DNA from 2 places in the Stenotrophomonas sp. YJH_SMC_48-3 genome. Region 2 is predicted to be linked to the other one. Evidence: riboswitches for the same ligand, from Rfam matches in the RefSeq annotation. Region 2 holds a riboswitch; the other holds the start of a gene.
The links. Region 2 has a riboswitch for cobalamin ahead of AC5P65_RS15010 (epoxyqueuosine reductase QueH). Riboswitches for the same ligand answer to the same signal wherever they lie in the genome.
Positions count from the first base shown of each region.

Region 1 (3,402 bases), on a different contig from region 2:
CGCACGCTCAGCTGGTACTCGCGGCCGGGCTGGTTGAACCACGCCACGGTCTCGTAGCGGCGATCGAACACATTGGCGGCACGCGCCAGCAGCGTCCACGACGGCGTCAGCGCGTACTCGGCGCGCAGGTCCAGCGTACCGTAACCGCCGACCTTTATCGTGTTGGCCGCATTGTCATAACGCTTGCCTGAACCCTGAACCGTCAGACCGGCGCGGAAGTCGCCGAAGCGGCGGTCGATGTCCAGGCGTGCGGTCTGCTGCGCGCGGCGCGGCAGCCAGTTGTCGAACTGGGTGCTGCCATGGGTACGGTTGCGCGGGTCGGTGTAGCTGAGCTGTGCGTTGATGTCGAAGCCGGCCAGCAGCACGCCACCGGTCAGTTCGGCGCCGCGGATGCGGGCCTTCTCCACTTGCTGCATCCTGAAGGTCGCCGCATCGTAGGTAATCAGATCATCGATGCGGGTTTCATATACGTCCAGGCCCCAGTGCCAGCCCTGTCCCTGCTGCGAAACGCCCAGGTTGGCGCTCTTGGACTTCTCCGGGTTCAACGTCGGCACGCCGCTCCACGGGTCGTACAGATCGCTGAAGGTCGGCGCCTTGAACGCGGTGCCATAGCTGGCGTTGAGGCGCAGGCCGTGGCCCAGTTCCATCGCCCAGCCGGCGCTGCCGGTGGCGTGGTTGCCGAACTGCTGGTTGTCGTCGTTGCGTGCGCTGACCTGCAGCTGGTGGCGGCCGAAGCGGCCCTGGTACTGCACGAACACGCCGGTGTTGCGACGGCTGTCGACGAGGTACCCGGCGCTGCTGCCATCCAGGTTGTCTTCGCTCCAGTCCACGCCGGTGCTCAGCAGCTGGCCTTCGGCCATGCCGAAGTCGCCCTGCAGCGAGGCGCTGTCACGATGGGTCTGGGCGCTGCCACGGGCATCGAAGTCGCCGAAGTTGTCCGACTCGTTGTCACTGCGGCCGACATTGGCGGTGAACGCCAGGCGTTCGGACGGGGTGTAGCGCAGCTTGCCGGACAGCACCTGCTGGCGGGTTTCCGAATAGTTGTAGTAGCCGTCGTAATGGTTCTTTCCGTCGGCACGCAATGCACTGCCTTCCACGTTCCATTGGTCGTTGAAGGTGTAGCCACCGCGCAGGCTCTTGGACAGGTTGCGGTAGCCGTCGCGGTCATGCTCGTCGGCAAAGCAGCCCGCGGTGAACACCGAGGAGGAGCCGCGGCAGGCATCGATGCCATCGGAATGCTGGTAGGCGATGTCAGCGCCGAACCAGCCGCGTTCGGTGCCGCCGCCAATGCCGCCACTGGCCTCGCGCAGTCCATTGCTGCCGCCACCGAGCTGGAAATGCGGGGCGAAGTCACCCTGGCTGCGGCGGGTGAAGATCTGGATCACGCCACCGATGGCGTCCGCGCCATACAGGCTGGACTGCGGGCCACGCACGATCTCCACGCGCTCGATCTGTGCCAGCGGCAGGTCCTGGTACATCGCCAGGCCGAGGTCGGCGCTGTTGATGCGCACGCCATCGACCAGCACCACGGTGTGGCCGGAGTTGGTGCCGCGCAGGAACAGCGAGCTCTGCTTGCCCAAGCCGCCGGCATTGGTCAGGTTGATGCCGGCGCGGCCGCGCAGCAGTTCCTGCAGCGAGGTGGCCTGGCTGGATTCGATCTGCGCGCGGTCGATCACCTGGGCCGGCGCGATGCTGTCCTGCAGGGCGATCGGGGTGCGGGTCGCAGTGACCAGGATCTGGTCGAGCGCGGTGGTGTCATTGGCGGCCTGGGCCAGCGCGGGCAGGGCGGCCAGCACGGCCAGGGACAACATTCGGGACTGCAGCTTCATGGGGGACTCCAGGTGCCACGCACGCCCGCGTGGCGAAGGGGAGGAGCCGCGAAGGCAGGCACGCGCCGATGCCGCAGCGCACGCCACGGTCATCCAGCGCCATGCCCACCGCATCGCGACCTGAGGCTTCCGGGCCGGTCTCCGGGCTTGCCGCCGGGCGGCGCGAGGCCGCCGTCCAGGCGCCTTCCCATGCCTGAGGCACAGTGGCAGTGTTGCCCGGAACTGACGTGCTTACCGTTGCGGGGGCAGCGCCGGCCTGGCGTGGAATCACGCGTCACCGGCTTCCCGTTTCAACCTGCCGGCCGTGGCCGCAGGTCACCTGGAAGTGCGCGCAGTCTACGGCATCGCAGGCAGTCCCGTTGCGTCGCGCCTGCTCGACTGCCTTTGCTGTGCCCTTAGAATGGTCCCTCGATCCCGTGGTGCCGTTGCCGATGTCCGCCCGTTTTCCGCTGTCCCCGCGTTGCCTGTACGGAACGCACGCATGATCCTCGACCTAGTCCGCCATGCCGGCAACGGTCGCGATGAGTTCCTCGATGGCCGCAGCGACCCACCGCAGCTGGCCCGCCTGCCGCAGGAACTGGTCGACGCCTACGCCGCGCAGCCCTGGGAGCGGGTGATCAGTTCGCCGCGGCTGCGCGCGCTGCACACGGCAATGGCGCTGGCCACGCCGCGCGGGCTGGACGTGGAAGCGGACGAGGAATGGGAGGAACTGGATTTCGGCGATTGGGACGGGCAGTCGCTGTTCGACCTGCCGGAGGATGCACTGGCTGCCTTCCATGCTGACCCGCATGCGTTCCCGCCGCCGAACGGCGAAAGCTGGGGCCACTTCGAGCGGCGCATCGCGCGCGCGCTGGATCGCCTGCTCGATGATGACGATCCGGTGCCGACGCTGGTGGTCAGCCATGGCGGCCCGCTGCGCATGGTGCTGTCGAAGGTCTGCGGCCTGCCGATGTCGCTGTGCTGGGCGCTGCGCATCGACCATGGCACGCGCCTGCGTGTGTGGCTGGAGCGCGGTGAGGCCGGGCTGGTGGGCGAATTGCTGGAGCTGCAGCAGCCCTGACCCATCGGTAGTGCCGGCCGCTGGCCGGCAGCCTCGGAAACGCTGCGAAGATCATGCAGTTGCCGGCCAGCGGCCGGCACTACCATGCCGTCAATCCTCGTCCGCATCCTCGGCAACGCTGTCTTCCGCGTCATCGTCGGCATCGAAGCGCTGCTCATGCACCGGGCCCGACGCCGGGCCGGCCGCCTTCAGCGGATGCGCGGCGATGCGCGCTTCATAGTCCTGTACCAGCGCATCGCGCTGCGGCTCGCTCAGTTCCTGCCAGTGGCAGTCCAGCAACGCACCTTCCAGCGAGTACAGCAGGTTCAGGCTGGGCTTGAAGCCGGCACGCTTGACCTTGACGAAGGCACCGACCGCTCCGATCGCGACCAGGTCGTCGCGGCTGCGCAGGCCGACCTGGCGCAGCCAGGCCGCGCTCTTGGGGCCGATGTTGCGCAGCTTGGGTGCGTTCATCCCAGCGCCTCGACGAACACGCGGGCGATGGCTTCCAGGCCGGCCTGGTCGTCGGCATCG
Region 1 covers NZ_JCAFSQ010000002.1:193,738-197,139, forward strand. Annotated here, with positions in the region: gene btuB (TonB-dependent vitamin B12 receptor) at 1-1,829, opposite strand, end outside; cobalamin riboswitch at 1,945-2,167, opposite strand; gene AC5P65_RS03815 (histidine phosphatase family protein) at 2,311-2,889, shown strand; gene AC5P65_RS03820 (TfoX/Sxy family protein) at 2,980-3,342, opposite strand; gene AC5P65_RS03825 (GAF domain-containing protein) at 3,339-3,402, opposite strand, start outside.
Region 1: another riboswitch for cobalamin. It lies ahead of btuB (TonB-dependent vitamin B12 receptor); the one in region 2 lies ahead of AC5P65_RS15010 (epoxyqueuosine reductase QueH).

Region 2 (3,402 bases):
GCGCTCGCGGCGCGAGGGTTCGTGCAGCGGCACCGCGCTGATCAGCAACGGGAAGCTCAGGCTCATGCGTGTGGCCACCAGCACCGGCAGCTCCGGGCCCTGCGGCAGGTGGTAGTACTGCCGCCCCTCCACGTCCAGCGGCGGGCCAGCCTGATCCACCAGCCACTGCACCACGCTGGCCGGGAACAACTGCTCGAACTCTTCGCGCAGGAACCAGAACTGCGCGCCGCCCAGTGGCAGCGTACGCGGCTCGTTGTGCGAGACGCAGGTGGTGATCATCTGCAGGCTGATCGCGTGCGGGCTGTCCGGCTCGCCGGCATAGCGCGGTGCGTCGTGCAGGTCGGCGAAGGTCAGCGGTGCATCAAGTGGCTTGCCTGACAACTGCTGCAGGCACTCATGCAGCCACTCGGTCAACGCCGGTTTGCGTGCATCGCGGCCGAGGCCACTGCACAGGCCCAGCAGGTTGCGCCGTGCCACGCGGGCCACGCGCAGCACGGCACCGGCCACACCGGCACCGTAGGCGCACAGCAGCGACGGCAGCAGCGTGGCGGCCACACCGCTCCAGCCGCCGCCCCACCCGCCCAGGCCCAGCAGCAGCGCCAGCGACACCAGCACTTCCAGCGGCGCGATCTCGAATACCGCCACCGCCAGGCACAGCAGCTTGTGTGGCAGGCCCGCATTGCCGGTCAGCACCACCAGCAGCCGATAGGCCGCACGCGCGCCCCGCGCCGGTTGGAACAGGCTGTAGATGAACCCGCGCCGCGACAGCTGCGCCGACACCGCCGACAGCCCCCCATAACCGGCATCACTGGGCAGGTGCTCGCCGGCCTGCTGGCGACGATCGCCGCATGCCGCCGCAGCCGCCACCGCCGCAGCAATGGCGCCGGCCGAGGTACCGCCGATGCTCTTGAAGCGATACTCGCGCGCCAGCGCCAGTACCGCATTGGGGTACACGATGCCGCTGGTGATGCCGCCTTTCATGACCAGATCGCAGTACTTCGCCGCCACGAGCCACCTCCCGTCTGTCGATGCCCAGTATGGCAAGCGGCGCTCTCACGGCCTGAGAAACGGACCAGAGCCCCGAGCTTTCATTGACCCTTGACCATTGCCCTCGACGCGTCCACCGTGGGCACGCCGAAGGTATCCCCGCCGCAGCGTTGATGGCGACAGGGATTTGAACGGGAATCCGGTGAAGGCGCCTGGCGCGCCCATTCCGGAGCTGCCCCGCAGCGGTGAATGGAAACGAATCCTGCCAACAGCACTGGGCTCGCGCCTGGGAAGCGGCAGGTAGTAGGTGGGCTGCGGCCCGTGTCCATCAGCCCGAATACCGGCCCCGGCCGGGGGACACGACCGTCCCCTGACTCGACCTGGACTCTCCGCGGGGAGGGTGCCGGGGCCGTCGCTGACCTGCGCGTGCGGGCAGTGCGGCCGCGTGCGTCCTTTTCACGGTATCCGGCCAGCCCTGTCCACCCACGCACAGATGCATGGGCCACCGCCGTTGCCGGCGGTCCATGCGGTACCTGACGATGACCGAGTTCCAACGCCCCACCCTGACCCTGCCTGCCAACGGCAAGCGCCTGCTGCTGCATTCATGCTGCGCGCCCTGCTCCGGCGAGGTAATGGAGGCGATCACCGCCTCCGGGATCGACTACGCGATCTTCTTCTACAACCCCAACATCCATCCGGTGAAGGAATACGAACTGCGCAAGCAGGAAAACATCCGCTTCGCCGAGCAGCATGGCATTCCCTTCATCGACTGCGACTACGACACCGACAACTGGTTCAGCCGTGCGCGTGGCATGGAGAACGAGCCCGAACGCGGCATCCGCTGCACGATGTGCTTCGACATGCGTTTCGAACGCACTGCGCTGTACGCGCACGAGCACGGCTACGACACCATCAGTTCGTCGCTGGGCATCTCGCGCTGGAAGAACATGGCGCAGATCAACGATTGCGGCATCCGCGCCGCCTCGCGCTACGAAGGCCTGCAGTACTGGGACTACAACTGGCGCAAGGGCGGCGGTGCCAGCCGCATGATCGAGATCAGCAAGCGCGAGCAGTTCTACCAGCAGGAGTACTGCGGCTGCGTGTATTCGCTGCGCGATGCCAACCGCCACCGTCGCGAGAACGGCCGCGAGCGGATCAAAATCGGCCTGCTGTACTACGGGCAGGACGCTGGGACGCCGCAGGGCGATTGACGTGTGAGCGAGGGGCGGCCACGCTGGTCGCCCCTTCTCTTGTAGTGGATCTGCCATGACCGCCCTGCCCGCCGACGTCGCCCTGCTGGTGATCGACCTGCAGCCGGACTTCATGCCGGGCGGCGCGCTGGCCTGCGACCAGGGTGATGCGCTGGTGGCACCGATTGCCGGACTGCTGGCGCAGCGCCGCTACCGCACGGTGGTGGCCACCCAGGACTGGCACCCGGCCGATCACGCCTCGTTCGCCAGCCAGCACCCCGGCCAACGCCCGTTCGAGACCATCCTGCTGCACGCGCAGCCGCAGACCCTGTGGCCCGACCATTGCGTGCAGGGCAGCGATGGCGCCGCTCTGCACCCGGACGTGGACTGGGCCATGGCCGACCTGATCCTGCGCAAGGGCACGCGCCAACAGGTGGATTCGTACAGCGCCTTCCGCGAGAACCACGGTCCCGATGGCGAGCGCCCGGCCACCGGCCTGGCCGGCTGGCTGCATGAGCGCCGTATCCGCGAAGTGCACGTGTGCGGCCTGGCCCGCGATTACTGCGTGCTGTGGAGCGCGCAGGACGCGGTGAAGTCCGGCTTCAAGGTGAAGTTCCTGTGGGAGCTGACCCGGCCGGTGACCGAGGCCAACGATACGATGGTACGCGAGGCGCTGGGCAAGGCGGGGATTACGCTCGCCTGACGCGCGACCGCCGGGCATGGCCCGGCGCTACCGGATCGCGCCCATGGGTAGCGCCGGGCCATGCCCGGCGGACGCGGGATGGGCGATTACCGGAACACCACCGTGCGATGCCCATTGAGCAGGATGCGGTGTTCCACATGGCGGCGCACCGCACGCGCCAGCACCAGCGATTCGGTATCACTGCCCAGCCGCACCAGTTCGCGCGGCGCCATCGCATGGTCAACGCGGGCCACGTCCTGTTCGATGATCGGGCCTTCGTCCAGGTCCTCGGTGACGTAGTGCGCGGTGGCACCGATGATCTTGACCCCGCGCGCGTGCGCCTGGTGGTACGGCTGCGCGCCCTTGAAGCTGGGCAGGAAGCTGTGGTGGATGTTGATCGCACGGCCGGCCAGCGCGCGGCACAGCGTGGGTGACAGGATCTGCATGTAGCGCGCCAGCACCACCAGGTCGATGCGCTCACGCTCGACCAGGTCGATGATCTGCTGCTCCTGCACCGCGCGCGTATCGGCGGTCACCGGCAGG
Region 2 covers NZ_JCAFSQ010000009.1:93,554-96,955, forward strand. Annotated here, with positions in the region: gene AC5P65_RS15005 (patatin-like phospholipase family protein) at 1-1,008, opposite strand, end outside; cobalamin riboswitch at 1,136-1,350, shown strand; gene AC5P65_RS15010 (epoxyqueuosine reductase QueH) at 1,512-2,198, shown strand; gene pncA (bifunctional nicotinamidase/pyrazinamidase) at 2,254-2,880, shown strand; gene purU (formyltetrahydrofolate deformylase) at 2,967-3,402, opposite strand, start outside.